4 regions of the Salinispora sp. H7-4 genome follow, and region 2 is predicted to be linked to each of the others. Evidence: riboswitches for the same ligand, from Rfam matches in the RefSeq annotation. Region 2 holds a riboswitch; each other region holds the start of a gene.

Region 1 (4,263 bases), on a different contig from region 2:
CGGGACCGTTGCGGGTGCAGGCCCAGGCTGGTCGCCTCGTCGTCGCCGACCGAGAGGACGTCCAGTTCCCGCCGGTGCAGCAGGACCACCACGGCGGTCAGCAGGAAGTACGGCAGGACCAGCCGTACGTCGTGCCAGCCGGCGGTGGCGAGCCGCCCGAGCAGCCAGGCATAGACCTGTTGGATGCTGTCCGAGTTGCGTTGCAGCAGGTACGTCTGTCCGGCGGAGAGGAAGGCGGAGACCGCCACCCCGGCCAGGATCAGGGTCGCCGGTGATCGGCTTCGGCCGCCGGCGGAGCCGAGCAGGTAGGTCAGCGTGACCGCGCCGATCGCGCCGACGAAGGCGGCCAGCGGGATGGTGACCGGCAGCCCGGTGACCGCCCCGCCGACCCCGCCTGCGGTGATCACCACGGTGACCGCGAACCCGGCGCCGGCCGCGACCCCGAGCAGGTACGGGTCGGCCAGCGGGTTGCGGAACACGCCCTGGTAGGCGCCGCCGGCCAGGGCGAGCAATCCGCCGACGAGCAGGCCGAGTACGGCCCGGGGCAGGCGCAGCTCGGTGATGATGGCGACCTCCCGCTCGGTGAGCCCGCTGTCGAGGCCGACCCCGGGGAGGAGGTTCAGCAGCTCGACCGCGACGCTGCCGGGTGGCAGGCTGACCGGGCCGAGGGAGACGCCCGCCACCAGGGCGGCCAGCACCGCGGCCAGCCCGGCGACGAGCCAGCGGGGCCGCAGTCCGGCGGGCCGAGCCGCGGCTGACCGCCCCGCCGGCCCGCCGGTGGGGCGGTCGGCGGGGCGCTGGGTTACCACCTGCCGCATGGGGAGGCCTCTGCTATCGCCACCAGCCCAGCGTCACGCGGGGACCTTGGCGGTCGCCTCGATGATCGTGCGGAGCAGGTCGACGACGCGCGGGCCCCACCGGGAGGCGATGTCGTCGTCGAGCGCGACGACCTGGCCCTCCTGTACGGCGGTGATCGTCGACCAGCCGGGTCGGTCCTGGACCGACGCGACGCTCTGCTGGCAGCACTTGGTGTCGGCGAGGAAGATGAAGTCCGGGTTGGCCTGGACGATGACCTCCTCGGAGAGCTGCGGGTAGCCGCCACTCGCGCCGTCCGCGTCGGCCGGGTCGGCGATGTTCTCGAGCCCGGCGAGCGCGTAGAGCGAGCCGATGAAGGTCTTGCTGGTGGCGGTGTACAGCTCGGGGGCGAGCTCGTGGAAGTAGGTGAGCTTCTCCGCCCGCTCGGGCAGGTCCGCGACCAACTCCGCGATGTCGTCCTGCATCTGGCTGACCACGTCGGCGGCCTCGCCGGGATGCCCGGTCAACGCGCCGACCTCGGTGAACTGCCGATAGGTGTCGTCCAGCGTGACCGCAGCCGGGGTGAGGAAGACCGGGATCTTCAGCGTGGTGAGCTGGTCCACGATCTTGTTCTGGTCGCTGGCGAGCAGCACCAGGTCGGGGTTGTGGGCGGCGATCGCCTCGGCGTTCGGCTGGAAGCCGGAGAGGTCGGTCCGCGGTGCCTCCGCCGGGTGGTTGGAGTTGTCGTCGACCGCGACGACCTGCGGCCCCGCCCCGATCGCGAAGAGCATCTCGGTGGCGGTCGGCGACAGCGAGATGATCTTCTCCGGCTGCTCTTCCAGCGTCAGCGAGCCAACCGTTACCGGGAAGGTCGCGGCGCTGGACGCGCCGTTGTCGGCGGGGGAGTCGGTGGTCTTCTCGGCGCAGCCGCCGAGCGCGAGCGCGGCCACCGCGAGAGCCGCGGTGAGGAACCGGGGGGTACGTCTGGACATCGGGCCTCCTGTCGGTCGAGGAGTTGCTGCTTCGCCGACAGGGACCGAGGCGCCCGTCCACGAGGCGCCCTTCCTCGAGAGCGCATATCGCGACCGACCGCAGGCGACCTGACTCGTCCCCGGGATGACCCGGGGCATCACAGTTGCGGGACAGTGCCGGTTTCTCACCGGCTTCGCTGCGGGATGGTCGGTAGCACCGTAACGCACGGTCGGGCCGGCGCCCGGAGGGCCGCAGACGTGTGACGAGGTGGGGTGGGGGCCCCGCGGGACAGGGCCCCCACCCGGATTCAGGAAACGGTGATGGTGACGTTGTCGACGGCAGCCTCGACGAGGCTCCCGCCGGCGGCGTCCGCCGCCGCCACCTGGATCTGGATCGACTGGCCGGCGTACGGCGTCAGGTCGAGGTTGGCCACCGACCAGGAGGCGCTGCGGTTGGTCGCCGCCCCGGCCTGGTTGAGCAGGGTGGTGGTGCCGCCGCTGTGCACGACGCTGACTCGGAAGTAGTCGGCCGAGGAGGCGTTCGAGTAGTGCGCCAGGTACCAGGCCAACGAGAGCGTCAGCGTGCCGCTCGAGGGCAGGGCCACCGCCGGGGAGCGGGCGCTGGTCACGCCGCCGTCGATGTCGTGGGTGCCCACCGAGGAGCCGGCGAGCCGGCCGGTGACCAGGTCGTTACCGCCCGCGTACGGGGTGAGCTGCTTGGCGCCGGAGTAGCTGGTCGCCTGGGCGGCACCCCGCTCCCACTGGCCGGTGGTGGCGGTGTCGGTGCCGTTGGGGTTGATCGTCCAGCCGGTCGCGGTCTCGAAGGTGTCCGCCCAGACCGTCTCCCCGCCGCCGCCACCGCCGCAGTACTGGTCCTCCTTGCCGATCGCCCGGTACGGGCAGTCGGCGTACTCGGAGAGGAGCAGCACGGCTTCGCGGTTGCGGGCGGTCTCCGCCGGGATGACCTCGTCGGGTGGGTAGAAGCCGCCGCCCGCGGCGGAGCCGGGGTACAGCTCGAAGGTGTACGCCCAGATCCCGTGCGCCCCCCACATCCAGTCGATGCTGCTGCCGTCGGTGATGTAGAGGTCACTGGACTGCTGCGGGGTGTAGCCGTTGGTGGCCGCCATCTCCCCGCCGATGGTGGCGAAGGTGTTGTACTGGTCGGCCGTCATTCCCGGGGCGGTGTTGCTGTACGTATAGCCGAACGGCCAGAGCACCAGCTCGGAGTAGGTGTGGAAGTCGATGTTGGCCTTGATCTGCTGGACTCCGCCCACGACCCGGCTGTCCACGAAGTCGCGCACCGCATCGGTCTCCGGGGCGGAGAAGGGCGACGGGCCCCGGTAGGTGCTCGACGAGGTGGAGCCGGAGGAGCCGCCGCAGCAGCCCCAGAGGTAGTCCCAGTTGCGGTTCAGGTCGGTGCCGACCCAGGACGAGCCGCTGTTCGGCTGCCGATTCTTGCGCCACGACCGGTACGAGCCGGTGGCGATGTCGTACTCGCTGCCGTCCGGGTTCACGGTCGGGATGATCCACAGCTCCCGGCTGTTGACCACGTTGGTGACCCGGGAGTTACTGCCGTAGTTGTCGGTGAAGAGGTTGAGCAGGTAGATCGCCATCTCCACGGTCAGGTGCTCCCGAGCGTGCTGCTGGGAGTTGAAGAGGATTTCTGGTTCGTCCTCGTCGGTCCCGACATTGTCGGAGATCTTCACCGCCATCAGGTCCCGGCCCTCGTGCGAGGTGCCGATGCTGATCTTCCGCGCGATGCTGGGGTGCTCCGCCACCACCTGGTTCACCACCGCCGTCAGCTCGGCGTAGTTGTGGTAGTCGGAGTCGGCGGGCGGAAAGTCGGAGATGCCGACGTCCCCGTGGTCGTGGTCGTGGCCGGTGGGGGCTACCGGCACCTCCTCCAGCTCGAAGCCCAGCTTGGTGATCGCGGTGGCCTCGGCGGCGGTGGCGGTGACGTGCAGGACACCGTGCTCGGAGTAGTCGATCGCGGCGCCGGTGCTGGCGACCGCGCTGCGGTCGGTCACGGTACGCGGGCCGAGCACCCGGTACTGGACGGCGGCCGACTCACCGGTGGCCTCCGGCGTGGTGTTCGCGGAGACCGGTGACGCGGCGAAGGTGAGCAGGCCGAATCCCGCGGCGACGACGAGCGCGAGGCGGCGGCGGAGGGTAGGGGTGCGGAAGGCCATGGACAACCTCCTGACAAGCGCGGGAAACCTTTCCCGCCTGGTACCGCACACTCCACCACTCAGCGCATGGTCATATCAATATTCTTCCATGTATAAATTCGATGGCGAAGCCGGGACATCCCGGCAGCGGCCCGAGTTTCCCGGGCAGATCAGGACTTCGGCGCGTCCCCGCCCGACTCCGTCGAATCCGTCCCGGCCTCATCCTCGCCGGCCAGCGCCGAGCGCAGCCGCTCCTTCTCCGCGCGCCGCCGCTCGGTGGCGGCAGCCATCTCCTCGGCCATCTCCTCCCGCCACGGCCGCAGCAGGAA
Region 2 (4,263 bases):
CTCGGCATCAGCCGCCAGTCCGCGCACGAGCGGTTCCGCAAGATCAGCCCGCCGAAGCCCCCCAGCTAGCCGATGTCTCCGCTACTACTGACGCATTCCAGGAAATCGCGGAGTAGATGACCACATGGTGTTGAGGTCATGTCGATGCCGTTGGAGTCAGTCCCGCTCACGGAGGTGCTGCACCCACTGAGAGAAACCGCCGAGCGACTACCCCACGCTCGCGCGGTGCGGCTACGCGGAGGCCGAGCAGATGGCGGCGATCAGTCGCGCCTCCTCCACGTCCCGGTGCTACACCCTACGTTTCACCACAACGATGCGGCAATGAAATGGGACGAACTCTTCTCTATGTAAACGACGCAGGCCAATGCTGCGGTAACCCAAGGAACGAAGATCACCGCAGCATTGCACTACCAGATGAAGGAAATACCTTCAGTGGGCCTTCTACGCCCAGCCAGGGACAGGATCCTCGCAATGCTCCTCAGAGTCATCCAGAACCTTACAGACCTTCACCAATACCGGAGTCTCCTCCGCCAAGTTTCCACCCTCCCACGGGCTACAGTAGGGGGATTTATGGCCGTGGGTCGTAGCAACCCGATCAGTCTCCCAGGTTCCGGTGGGATTGATGTCCATCCGAACCTCAACCCGCCAGCCGTCGGGGTAATAGTCGCACGCCTGGATCGAATCCCCCGGAATCGCGTCGACCGGATCTGCATTGAATTTACCGATGCCGATCAGGTTGGCGCCTTCCCAGTACTCCGTCCACACGTCCTGTGACTGGATGCTGACGTCATCCGGATTTTGCTGGGCAACGACATCGGCTTGGGCAGCGCCCGGGAAACCCAGAGCGACAGCGAAAACCGAAGTGGCCGCCAACAGCATACGACCTGGCGATCTTGTCACACTCTTCACGCGAACTTCCCCCAATCGGGGGCGACTCTAACCCACTCGACCCCCGTCGTAGTTAGTGTCGACATAGTTTCACACGATCAGCCCACATCTCAAGTGGCGATATTCATCCCCGTTTGGAACGCACTCCGGAAGCAGAGCCAGCCTTCCCTATGGCGGCAACTAGCACCCAGCCGAGGCTAATGCAACTAGCATCTTTGCTACCTATGGTCCAACTGGCGCAACACTGGCGGTGACACCATTATGACTCTCATCGATCAATACGGTTAAAGGGTAACTTTTCGGGGCGTCTCTACGGCACGCCAACTCCTCGCCGCTACTAATTTGGAGGGGCGAACGGCCAGCCACCCCTTGAAGTCCGGACTGGCCATGCCCACCTTGTTGAACGGGTGGATGCCGCACCGAGGGTGCGCTCTTGCTGGCCAAGCCCGCCGCTCCCCAGGTGCGGGCGAAGCCGACGGTGCGCGAGGGTGCGGCCTTCACCGCGATCGGCGACTTCATGCACCAGTCACTACTCTCGCCGCGGACGAGCGCCGCACTGTCAGGCTACTGCGAAGATCGGGGGTGCCCGACGCCGACGGGGGTGGATCAACCCGCCGGTCGCCGGGCGGTAGCCGGATCAACAGTTGCGCAGCTCGGGAGATTGGTTGAGTAGCTGACCGCGGACGGAGATGAAGCGGCGGTAGGTCTCCGAGTCCACTACGGAGTGCCGGAACGCCGCGACCCGGTGACAGTTCTGGAAGGCCAGCTTGACGCCGAAGTGACGCTCGAGGCTGGACCGGATGGCGTCACTGGCCAGCGCACGCAGGAGCTGACCCCGCTCCTCCTCGGTCGGCGGCGGGACGACGTTGTCGGCGAACTCGGCGTCGGAGGACGCCAGCTCCGCCGCCACCCGGCTGACGGTCTGCCAGGCGTACGGCAGGGAGTCGCGGACGCAGGAGACGAAGGCGCCGTCGTCAACGGGGCCCGACTCGGCGGAGCGCAGCAGGTCCGGTGGCACGGTGAGAGACATGATCCTCCTCAGTTGATAATGATCGTGGTTTTCATTACCGTTGCGTGCTGAGCACACCACGCGACGTCCACCGCGTCAATGACGCCGGATGGCGTGGCTCGGTCGGATTCACCCGATGCGCGGTCTTCAGGACATGCGCCCGTCCCGGGGCATTTGACAGCGCTGCTCGCGCCGCCCCAGACTGTCGCGACAACTGAACCACCGCGTCTGTGCGGGGGAAGTCCGGTCACAATCCGGCGCTGGCCCGCAACGGTAGGCCGTCGAGGTGCATCCCGACGGCGAGCCCGAATACCCGCCACACTCGCGCACTGCTATCCACCCGTCGTGGCCCACGGGTCGGAGGCCCCGACCCGACGCTGACCAGCAGCGATCGGCTGGGTTCTGACGACCGCAGGGCGGAAAGGCACTCCTGATGGTCGTGTCCCACCTCCGAACCACCCTCCGCACCCGCGTCGCCGGCCTGTTGGCCGCCGCCGTCGCCGGGATCGCCCTGACCGCTGTCGAGCCCGCACCCCAGGCCGCCCGCGCCGACGCCTGCGACGGCACCTCGGGCGTCACCGTGGTGATCGACTTCACCGCGTTCGGCGGCGACGTCGAGGTCGCGTGCGCCCCCGGCGACCCGGACACCGGGCTGGCCGCCATCCAGGACGCCGGCTTCGCCGTCGAGGGCACCCTCCGCTGGGGCCTGGCCTTCGTCTGCCGACTCGGTGGACTGCCCACCCCGGACGTCGAGCCCTGCATCGACACCCCGCAGGCCAGCGGGTACTGGTCGTACTGGCACGCGCCCCGGGGCGGTGACTGGGAATACAGCGACAAGGGCGTGCTCAACTACGACCCGGCCCCGGGCAGCGTCGAGGGTTGGTCCTACGGCGCCAGCGAGCCGCCGAGCATCCCCGCCCCCTGAGCCACCGCACCGACGGTGTGACCAGGGGCGCACCTGGGTGCTCGTCTCGGGCTCTGGCGTCGTCGCACGCCCGGGCGATACGGTGACGGGCGCCCGGTGCGCACCGGGCACAACTGCATAAGTCCTGTGTGGGGGGAAGCCGGTGCGATGCCGGCGCTGACCCGCAGCCGTGAGCGAGAGAACCCTCTCGCGAGCCGGAATGCCCCGCCCGGGACGAGCGGCTTCCACTGTCGAGGTCTACAGGGTGAAGTCCGGTCAAGGCCGAGGTCCGTCCACCCCGCTCACCGCAGCACGCGGAGCGGGGTTTTCGTTCCCCGGGGTGCTTGCCGGAGCTCACCCTCCGCTACGAAAGGCACCCCTCATGGCCCTGTCCCGGCGCCTCGCCACCGGTCTCGGCGTGGCCGCGGCAACCACCCTCGCCGCGGTGGCCGCCGCTCCCCCAACCGTGGGGGCGGCACCCGACCCGGACCACGCCGCCGCGGCCCGCGCCGCTGCGTCCTGGCTGGCCGACGAGTTCACCGACGGCGTCCTGCCCAGCCCGTTCAACCCGGAGGCGGGGGACTGGGGGCTGACCATCGACGGTCTCCTCGCCCTCTCCGCCACCGGGGTCGACCCGTCGACCCGGCAGGCAGCGACCGCCCAGGTCGCGGCGAACGTGCGCGCCTACAACAGCTGGGACAACTGGAGCACCGAGGACGTCACCGACGGCGGGGCGACCGCGAAACTGCTCTACGCCGCCTCCGCCGCCAACGCCGACCCCACCGACTTCGGCGGTTACGACCTGCGGGCCGAGACCCTGTCGCTGATCGCCGGAGCGGACACCGACCACCAGCGGGGACGGCTCTCCAACCGGCCCCGAGCGCAGGCCGGCCTGGCCCCCAGTAACACCTTCGACCAGTCCTTCGCCGTGCTGGGCCTGACCCGCAGCGGCGGCGTACCGCAGGACGTGGTGGACTTCCTCATCCGGCAGCAGTGCGCGGCGGGCGGCTTCCGCCTCTACCCGGACACCGCCGACGGGCCCTCACCGTCCTGCGACGACCAACCCGACGCCGCCCTCGACGTCGACTCGACCGCGATGGCCGTGCAGGCACTGCTGAGCGCCGCCGAGGACGGCGCCGCCGACGCCGCCGACGCGGCCGCCGCCGGGGCGGACTGGCTGGTGTCCCAGCAGCACACCGACGGGTCGTTCGCGGGCTCCGGACCGACCGCCGGGAAGAACTCCAACAGCACCGGCCTGGCCGGGCAGGCTCTCGCCGCCGCCGGCCGCGACCCGGAGGCCACCGAGGCGGCGGTGGCGCTGGCCGCTTTGCAGGTAACCGGGGCCAACGGCGGGGCGGCTGCCGCGGAGGCGGGTGCCATCGCCTACAACGCCGAGGGGCTCGCCGCCGTCGTCGAGAACGGACTCGGCGACGGCAGCCGGGACGAGTGGCGTCGCGCCACC
Region 3 (4,263 bases), on a different contig from region 2:
CACACCTGTGGGGCGCGCAGCACGGCGAGCACCAGGTTGACCCGCGCCTCGCCGCCAGGTGCTTCGGCCAGCACGTGCAGGCCGTCGCGGATCTGCACGTCCTTGACCTCGCAGAGGTAGCCGTCGAGGTGCAACACGAAGTCGTCGAAGTCGTCGGCGGCCGGCATCTCCGACTGGTGCAGGTCGTGGTGCAGCTCCGCGGTGCGCACCAGCTCCCAGATCTGTCCCCGGACGACGGGCACCTTCGCCGGGTCGAGCGCCTGCACGGTGGCGTACTCGTCGAGTAGCTGCTCCAGCTTCGCCAGGTCCCCGTACGTCTCGGCGCGGGCCATCGGCGGCACCAGGTGGTCGACGACGACCGCGTGCGCGCGGCGCTTGGCCTGCGTCCCCTCCCCCGGGTCGTTGACGATGAACGGGTACACCAGCGGCAGGTCGCCGAGGACCGCGTCCGGAGCGCAGTCGGCGGCCAGCCCGAGGCCCTTGCCCGGCAGCCACTCCAGGGTGCCGTGCTTGCCCAGGTGCACCACGGCGTCCGCGCCGAAGCCGCCCGCCGTGGCGGGGGCGGCCAGCCACCGGTACGCGGCCAGGTAGTGGTGACTCGGGGGCAGGTCCGGGTCGTGGTAGATGGCGATCGGGTTCTCCCCGAAGCCGCGGGGCGGCTGGATCAGCAGGACCACGTTGCCGAACCGCAGGCCGGCCAGGACGAGGCCACCGCCGTCGGTGTACAGCTCGCCCGGCGGCTCCCCCCAGTGGCGGACCATGTCTGCGCGCAGTTGCGCCGGCACCTGGTCGAACCACCGCCGGTACGTCTCCTGCGGTACCCGTGCGCTGGCGGTGGCGAGCTGCTCGGGGGTGAGCCACTCGACGTCGTGGCCGCCGGCGGCGATGAGGGCGTGGATGAGGGCGTCCCCGTCGTCCGGTAGGGGCGCCGCGCCGAGGTCGTAGCCGGCGGCGGCGAGCGCGGCGAGCAGCCGCACCGCGCTGGCCGGGGTGTCCAGGCCGACGGCGTTGCCGACCCGGGAGTGCTTCGTCGGGTACGAGCTGAGCACCACCGCCACCCGCTTGCCGGCGTTCGGCAGGTGCCACAGCCGGGCGTGCCGGACGGCGATTCCGGCCACCCGGGCGGCGCGCTCCGGGTCCGGCGCGTAGACCGACAGCCCGTCCGCGTCGAGCTGTTTGAACGAGAACGGCACGGTGACGATCCGCCCGTCGAACTCCGGGATCGCCACCTGCATCGCCGCGTCCAACGGGGACAACCCGGCGTCGCTGTCGGCCCACTGCTCCCGCGTGCTGGTGAGACAGAGCGCCTGGATGACCGGCAGGTCGAGGGCGGCCAGCGCGCCCACGTCCCAGGCGTCCTCGTCGCCACCGCCGGCCGCGTCGGTGGCCACGGTGCCCCCGGCGGCGAGTACGGTGACCAGCAGCGCGTCGCAGCGGGCGAAGAGTTCCAGTGGGCCCGCGCCGGCGGTCAGCCCGCGCAGCGAGCCGCAGAAGATCGGCGCCGCGTTTCCTCCCGCGGCCTCCACGGCGTCGGCGAGCGTGTCCACGAAGGCGGTGTTGCCGGCGAGCGCGTGCGCCCGGTAGAAGACGATTCCGACGGTCGGCCGGTCCGGGCTGGTCGACCGGGCACCGTGCATCCCGTACGCCGGGGTCGGTGCGGGGGGCGCGAACCCCGCGCCGGTGAGCAGCACCGTGTCGGAGAGGAACCGGGCCAGCTGCGCCAGGTTCTCCGGTCCCCCTTCGACCAGGTAGGACAGGGCCTGGGTGGTGACACCGGCGGGCACGGTGGAGGCGGCGGTCAGCTCGGCGTCGGGGACGCTCTCCCCGCCCAGCACCACCGTCGGCACGTTCGCGGCGAGGACCGCGGCCAGTCCGTCCGGCCATGCGGCCCGACCGCCGAGCAGGCGTACGACGGCCAGGTCCACGCCGTCGAGCAGTTCCGGGACGCCGTCGACGGCCACGCGGTTCGGGTTGGCCAGGCGATAGTCGGCCCCGCTGGCCCGCGCGGCGAGCAGGTCGGTGTCGGCGGTGGAGAGCAGCAGAATGCGCACAGCAAACTCCGGAGAGTGACGCCCACGTTGTGGCGCGGGCGATCAGTGAAGCGGGAGGTGATTCGGCTTCGCGGGCACCGTCTCGGGCCACCCGACCGGGCGGGCCGACCGGGCGCGCGTCAGGCGGCGATCAACCGCGGGCAGCAGGGCCGAGAACGGCGGCCCCCCCGCACGGCAGCAGGGACGTTCTCGGCGGCGGGACCCGTCGCGGCGGCGAAACCAATCGCGGCAGCGGGACCAATCGCGGCGGGGTCGGGCCGCGGACCGGTGGCGGGCATACCGCCGCCGGCCAGACTGATGCGACAACTGTCGATGGATGGGACGCTACACGTCATCGGGTCCTCCTCGGGTATCCACGCCCTGGGGTGCACCGACGGCCGAAGTATCCTGGCTCCCGGATCGACGCTCACCCCCGGCCTTCCAACCGCGCGACGCACGGTCGTGGCTCCACAAGGGGGATCACTCCCCGGTGACAGTGGCGGGACCGCGCCGGATTCACACCGGCTTCCTTCACTGCCGTCCGGCCGCGAACTCTGCCACACCAATACGTCCCGGTCAACGAAACGAGGGCAGAGCAGCGGTCGACCAGTCCCGGAGCCGCCGCCCCGGGGGTGTCCCTAATGGGTTTGTCAACGCGCATCGAGGGCTTTGGCCCAGACGATGATGTGGTCGATGGCGTCACGGGTCAGGCCAATCGTTGGGTCGGGGGTGATCAGCAGGGTGGGGCTGGTGCGGGTCGCGGCCCAGGTGTGGGCTTGGGGTGTGTGGAGGTCGTCGATCCATGCCGCGGGCCGTTGCTGGGCGTAGGCGGCGATGAGCGGGATTTTGTCGCTGGGGTGGAACGGTGCGGCTGGCATGGTGATCACGGGCAGGGAGGTGATGTGCAGTAGCGGTGCGAGGAGCTGGTTGGCTTCGTCGTTCCAGGCCGTGGCCCAGGCGACGTCCAGGACGGTGCTCGCTTCGGTGATCCAGGCGCCATGTGCGGAGTTGACACGGACGGGTTCCTCGTCGGGGAACAGGTGGTGCTCGGTGTAGCCGGCCGGTGGTTGAACAGTTCCGTAGGGATTGAGGACACCGTCGACGTCGAGCAGGAGCAGGGGCCGGGTCATCTGCGGATTTTGCCTGATGTGGTCAGCCGGGGGTGACCGCGACGATTGGTCTTGGCTGGTAGGGAATCTTGTCGCGGAGCATGGCGAACAGGACGTTGCAGCGGCGTCGGGCGAGGCAGATGAGGGCGGCGTCGTGGCGTTTGCCTTCGGCGCGTTTGCGGTCGTAGTAGGCGCGGCTGACGGGGTCGGTGAGGGCTGCGAACGCGGCGAGGAAGAACGCTCGTTTGAGGTTTTGTTGCCGCCTCGCGGTGGGTGCTCGCCGCGGATGCTGCTGCCGGATCGTCATACCGGGCCGGGTGACCGAGGGCCCCCGGGTGGGGACGATCAAAAAGGTAACGGTCACGGCGGCTACCGGAGGCGCCGCTCCGGGTGGGCCCGGTTCCAGGCGCGCATCCGCTCCGGATAGCCCATCTTGGCTGCCTCGTACAGCGGCAGGGCCAGCCGGCGGGCGAGTGACGCGGCAACCCGCGGCGACCCGGTACGGCGGCGGATCCACTCGCCGTCGTGCGCGATCGCCACCACCGTCGTGTCCGTCGCCGTCGTCTCCGGCTCCAGGTAGAACTCGACCCCGGTCCGGCTGGCGACGAACTGCTCCAGCGCCACCAGGTCCGCGCGGGTGCCCTCCCGGTCGAGCTTCGTCGGCACCCCGTCAGACTCCCAGGTACGCGACCGCTTCCGACTGAACCAGCCCATGCCGCTCCTCCTCGCATCTCCGGTGCCGCCGGCCTCCAGTGCACCACCCTTGGCTGAGCGCCGCCTGTACGCCCCCTGATGACGCGCTGAGGACGCGCTGCCGGCGGGTGGGCCCAAGCCCGCAGGGAGGCGTCGGCCGGCTCACCGTCCCGGGGGCGGGAGTGAGGCGTGCGTCACCGCGAGCACGAGCCGGTCCCAGGAGTGGGTCAGGCTGCGACCGGTGAGCTCGGTGAGCCGGCGGAGCCGATGGCGCATGGTCTGCGGGTGCAGTCCGACCGCGGTCGCGGCCTCGATCGCCGACCCGTGGGTGAGGTACGCGTCGAGCCCTTCGAGCAGGTGGGCGTTGGCGGGGGTGAGCACCGGCCCGAGAACCGCGGCGTGCAGTGCGGCACGGTCAACGGGAGGCGTGC
Region 4 (4,263 bases), on a different contig from region 2:
CCTCGTTGAGCAGCTCGGCATCGTTGAGCAGCTCGGCATCGTTGAGCAGCTCGGCATCGTTGAGCAGCTCGGCGAGTTCGGTCACCGCCCGCGGACGAGCCCCCGCCAGCTCCGGAATCCGATCCAGGAGCCGGTGCACCAGCGGCGCCCACGCCGGCACCAGGTGTGCCGCCGCGAGCAGGCCCTCATTGGCAAGGCCGTCCGCCCTGGCTACGGTCCGCACGCCACCGCCGGAGACCACCGCCACCGCGTCCGCCCAGCGGAAGGCGAGGTCGACATCGTGAGTGGAGAGCACCACCGTCGTACCCGCCGTGTGCAGGTCGTCCAGGGTGCGCAGCAGTGCTTCCACCCCGGCCGGGTCGAGCCCGGCGGTCGGTTCGTCGAGAATGAGCAGCCGCGGGTGCATCGCGACCGCACCGGCGATGGCCACCCGCTTGCGCTGGCCGTAGGAGAGCAGATGGGTGGGTCGCTCGGCGATCGCCGACACACCGAGCGCCGCCAGTGCCGCGTCACAGCGCCGCCGCACCTGCGCGGCCGGGAGCCCCAGGTTGACCGGCCCGAAGGAGACATCCTGCCGGACGTTGGCGGAGAAGAGCTGGTCGTCCGGGTCCTGCACCACCAGTTGCACCTGCTGCCGCAGCTCCCGTAGGCCGGCCCGGGTGTGTCGCACCCGGGTGCCGGCGACGGCGATCTGGCCCGTGGCGGGCCGCAGCGCGCCGGCCGCCAGTCGGAACAGCGTCGTCTTGCCGCCGCCGTTCGGGCCCAGTACGGCCAGCCGCTGACCAGGGTCGATCCGAAGATTGACCCCGGCCAGGATCGACCGACCCGGCTGGTAGGCGAAGCCCACCTCATCGAACTCCAGCAGCGAGGCGTTCACCAAGGGGACACCAATCCGGTGCTGACCATGACAATCGCGCCGAGCAACGCCGTGGTCGCCGCGACGAACGGCACCGATACCCGGTGGGCCGCCACCTGCACGGCGAGTGAACCGGTGTAGCCCCGCACCGCCAGTCCCTCCTCCAGCCGCCGCGCTCGGTGCAACGCCCGGACGAACACCGCCCCCGCCTGTCCGGCCAGCGACCGGTAGGCGGTCCGCCAGGTACGGAAGCCAAGCCGGGCCGCCTGCGCCTGTCGGACCGCATGCACGCTCTCCACCAGCAGGAAGAGCATCCGGTACGTCAGCGCGGCAACCTCGGTGACCGCCGGGGGGATCCCCAGCCGGTGCAGTCGTGGCAGGACATCCGACAACGGTGTGGTGGCGGTGAACAGCAGCAGGCAGGTCAACGCCGCCACGGACCGGCCCGCGGTCTGTACCGCCAGCGGCACGCCGGCGGGGTCGATGGCCAGTCGGGCCGGAGCCGGCATCGACACGAGCAACGGGACGGTCGACGTGGCCACGAAGAGCAGCGGCACCCGGGCCGCCCGCAGCACCACGACCAGTGGCACCCGTGCGGCGGCCAGCAGCACCGCCGCCGCACCACCGGACAGGAACGCGGCGGGCCAGGTGGGCAGGGCCACCGCACAGACCAGCAGCCCGAGCGCGAGCAGCGCCTTCTCGGCGGGGTGCCGACCTCGCCAGGGACCGGTGTGCGCCGCGATGTCGAGGGCGAACACGCTAACCGCGCTGCCGATCGACAGCGTCGCGCTGCCGCTGCCGGGTCCGGGCAACACCGAAGTAGTAGCCGAGCAGGCCGGCGCCGAGCGCAGCCTGGAGGGCGAAGAACGCCGACTCCAGCTCGGCCGACGGCGGCTCGTAGATCGGCGAGAACCACGGCTGGTAGTCCGGATGATCGTCGACGATGGCCTGTTCGGCGAGGGCGTCCGCGCCGGAGAAGGGTTCCTCCCCCGACCCGAGGCCGAACGCCAGCGGCACCACCGCCAGGAGCAGCACCGCGAGCAGCAACAGCAGGTTGACCCAGGAGAAGCGCCTCATGCCCGTACCTCCGCCGCCGGGCGCAGCAGGCCGAGCCGACGCAGGTCATCCCCGCTGGTCCGACTCAGCAGGCGGACCACCAGAACGGTCAGCAGTCCCTCGCTGATCGCCAGTGGAATCTGGGTCACGGCGAAGATCCCGCCGAACTTCGCCAGCGCACCGCCGACGCCGGCGACCGGGTCGGGGAACGCCAGGGCCAGCTGGGCGACGGTGACACCGTACGTCGCCAGGCTGCCCAGGGCCGCAGCGGCGAACACCGCCGGGCCCAGTCCACCGCCAGCACGACGGACCATGGTGTAGCTCCCATACGCCACCCACGGGCCGACGATCGCCATCGAGAAGATGTTCGCGCCCAGCGTGCTCAGCCCGCCGTGGGCCAGCAGCAGCGCCTGGAACAGCAGCACGATGCCGCCCAGCACACTCATCACCGGCGGTCGGAACAGCACCGCCCCCAGCCCGGTGCCGGTCGGGTGGGAACTCGACCCGGTCACCGACGGGATCTTCAATGCGGACAGCGCGAAGGTGAAGGCACCGGCCGCGCCGAGCAGCAGTTTCGAGTCTGGATCTGCACGGACCTGCCGGACCAGGGCCCGGCTCCCGTGTACGACGAATGGCGCGGACACGACGAACCACGCCGCCGCCTGTTCCGGAGGGAGATACCCCTCGGCGATATGCATCGAATGACCTTCCCTTCCAGCACCTCGTGGATGAGATCCGTGTCAAGGCCGGTCTCCTGGCTTCCGGATCGACGTTCACTCCAGCCTTCCCAGGCCTGGTTGGGCCCAGTGGCACAGTCAGAGATCACTACCCGGTCACAGTGGCGAGGGCCGCGCCGGTCTTCCACCGGCTTCCCGTGCACCTTGACGGCGAGAGGCTATCGGGCACCCGCCCAGACGGCAAGCTGTCGATTCACGCCAATCGCTACCCGCCTCCGCCGGCTGCGGCGAACCGAACGCCACGCTGCGCCACGAGCCGAGAGCTTCAGCACAGGCCGGTTCCCGGTTTCCTGGCCGTCAGGAGGGCGTAGCCGAGCACACCATCGGTGACCGCGGCCCGGGCCGCGGCCAAGACCGTCGGGGCCCGGTCGAAGTCCAGGCCGAGCGCCGCCGCCTGATCCGCGGCGGTCATCCGCAGCACGGTCAGGCGCGCCTCGATCTGGTCGATCATCGTGGTCACCGCGGAGTCGTGCCGTTCGGTGTGGGTTGTCGTCAACCCCGCGCCGGCCAGCAGGGCGACGTACTCATCGAGGGGACGCGCATCGGCAACGCAGGCGATCCACGCTCCCAACCCGGTCAGTTCGGGGGGCAGCCGGTCGGGGACGGCGACAACATCGGCCAGCCCGAGTTGCCCGCCCGGGACCAGCACCCGGGCCAGTTCCCCCGCTGCGGTGGGCTTTTCGGGGAAGGTGCAGAAGGCGCATTCGCAGACCACCACCTCAACCGAGTGCGAGTCGACAGCCAGCCGCTCGGCGTCTCCCCGCCGAAACCGCACCTGGTCGGTGAGGCCAACGGACCGGGCCACCCGGGTGGCCGCCGCGACGTTGGGACCGGCGAGGTCCACACCGGTCACCGTGCAGCCGTACTCGGACGCCAGCAGCAGCGCGCTGGTACCCCGTCCGCTCGCCACATCGAGCACGCGTTCACCGCCGGTCAAGGCCAGTCGGGTGGCGAGTCGGCGGGTCAGCGACGAACCACCGGGATGGTATGCCTCGCCGAGGAGCAGGGCGACCAGGTCCGAACCGTAGACCGCGGCGCAGCAGCCCTTCGGGTCCGCTGCGGGCTCACTCCCCGTCACCGGATCCGCCGCCCGACGTTGGTGGCGTCCGGTGCCACCCGCCGCTCGGCGGCGACGCCGTCGGAACGCTGGGCGACCTTCGACCCGTACGGGGAGTCGGTGATCATCGAACGCAGCGCGAGTGCGTTGGGCACCACGTCGGCGACCGGCACCCCGGACATCTGCTCGCGGACCTGTTCCCGGTAGCCGACCGAGTTGTAGGCGCAGAACGGGATCAGTCTGCCGTCCGGGGTGATCTCCTCGACGCAACACTTCATCAGCTGCCGCACATTGAGGGTGTACGGGTCCTGGAAGTCCTGGATCACGATCATGAAGGCCCGGTCGGTCAGGTTCGCCACCGCCTCGGGTAGGTTGACGCCGCAGGCGTCGGCACAGTCCAGCGCCGCGGCGGTCTGGGCGAGGCGCACGTTGGTCGTGTCGGTGCCCATGAATGCCGACGCCGACCACAGCTTCTCCAGCGCTTCCCGGACAGCGGGGTCCGGCACCACCCGGTTGGTGACGTAGTCGAGATGGTCTGCCACATCGAGCAGCCGAGG

Evidence for each region. A riboswitch is a leader RNA that binds a small molecule or an ion and turns the genes downstream of it on or off. The one in region 2 is predicted to bind cobalamin.
Region 1: linked by a shared signal. The riboswitch ahead of H0524_RS23960 (ABC transporter substrate-binding protein) and the one ahead of H0524_RS06420 (hypothetical protein) in region 2 are both predicted to bind cobalamin.
Region 3: linked by a shared signal. The riboswitch ahead of cobN (cobaltochelatase subunit CobN) and the one ahead of H0524_RS06420 (hypothetical protein) in region 2 are both predicted to bind cobalamin.
Region 4: linked by a shared signal. The riboswitch ahead of H0524_RS05770 (energy-coupling factor ABC transporter permease) and the one ahead of H0524_RS06420 (hypothetical protein) in region 2 are both predicted to bind cobalamin.

Annotation. Positions count from the first base shown of each region.
Region 1 covers NZ_JABZED010000076.1:6,964-11,226, forward strand. The annotation lists gene H0524_RS23955 (iron ABC transporter permease) at 1-818, opposite strand, end outside; gene H0524_RS23960 (ABC transporter substrate-binding protein) at 852-1,787, opposite strand; cobalamin riboswitch at 1,868-2,013, opposite strand; gene H0524_RS23965 (M14 family metallopeptidase) at 2,075-3,955, opposite strand; gene H0524_RS23970 (DUF4229 domain-containing protein) at 4,105-4,263, opposite strand, start outside.
Region 2 covers NZ_JABZED010000006.1:16,866-21,128, forward strand. The annotation lists partial or broken gene H0524_RS06405 (hypothetical protein) at 1-69, shown strand, start outside; gene H0524_RS06410 (hypothetical protein) at 442-909, opposite strand; gene H0524_RS06415 (SCO5389 family protein) at 1,526-1,918, opposite strand; cobalamin riboswitch at 2,086-2,233, shown strand; gene H0524_RS06420 (hypothetical protein) at 2,331-2,822, shown strand; cobalamin riboswitch at 2,911-3,049, shown strand; gene H0524_RS06425 (prenyltransferase/squalene oxidase repeat-containing protein) at 3,184-4,263, shown strand, end outside.
Region 3 covers NZ_JABZED010000004.1:56,138-60,400, forward strand. The annotation lists gene cobN (cobaltochelatase subunit CobN) at 1-2,051, opposite strand, end outside; cobalamin riboswitch at 2,432-2,562, opposite strand; gene H0524_RS05450 (HAD domain-containing protein) at 2,681-3,160, opposite strand; partial or broken gene H0524_RS05455 (IS110 family transposase) at 3,183-3,442, opposite strand; gene H0524_RS05460 (hypothetical protein) at 3,509-3,853, opposite strand; gene H0524_RS05465 (CdaR family transcriptional regulator) at 3,995-4,263, opposite strand, start outside.
Region 4 covers NZ_JABZED010000004.1:120,366-124,628, forward strand. The annotation lists gene H0524_RS05755 (energy-coupling factor ABC transporter ATP-binding protein) at 1-877, opposite strand, end outside; gene cbiQ (cobalt ECF transporter T component CbiQ) at 874-1,614, opposite strand; gene H0524_RS05765 (energy-coupling factor ABC transporter substrate-binding protein) at 1,616-1,933, opposite strand; gene H0524_RS05770 (energy-coupling factor ABC transporter permease) at 1,930-2,610, opposite strand; cobalamin riboswitch at 2,639-2,811, opposite strand; gene H0524_RS05775 (class I SAM-dependent methyltransferase) at 2,915-3,727, opposite strand; gene H0524_RS05780 (radical SAM protein) at 3,724-4,263, opposite strand, start outside.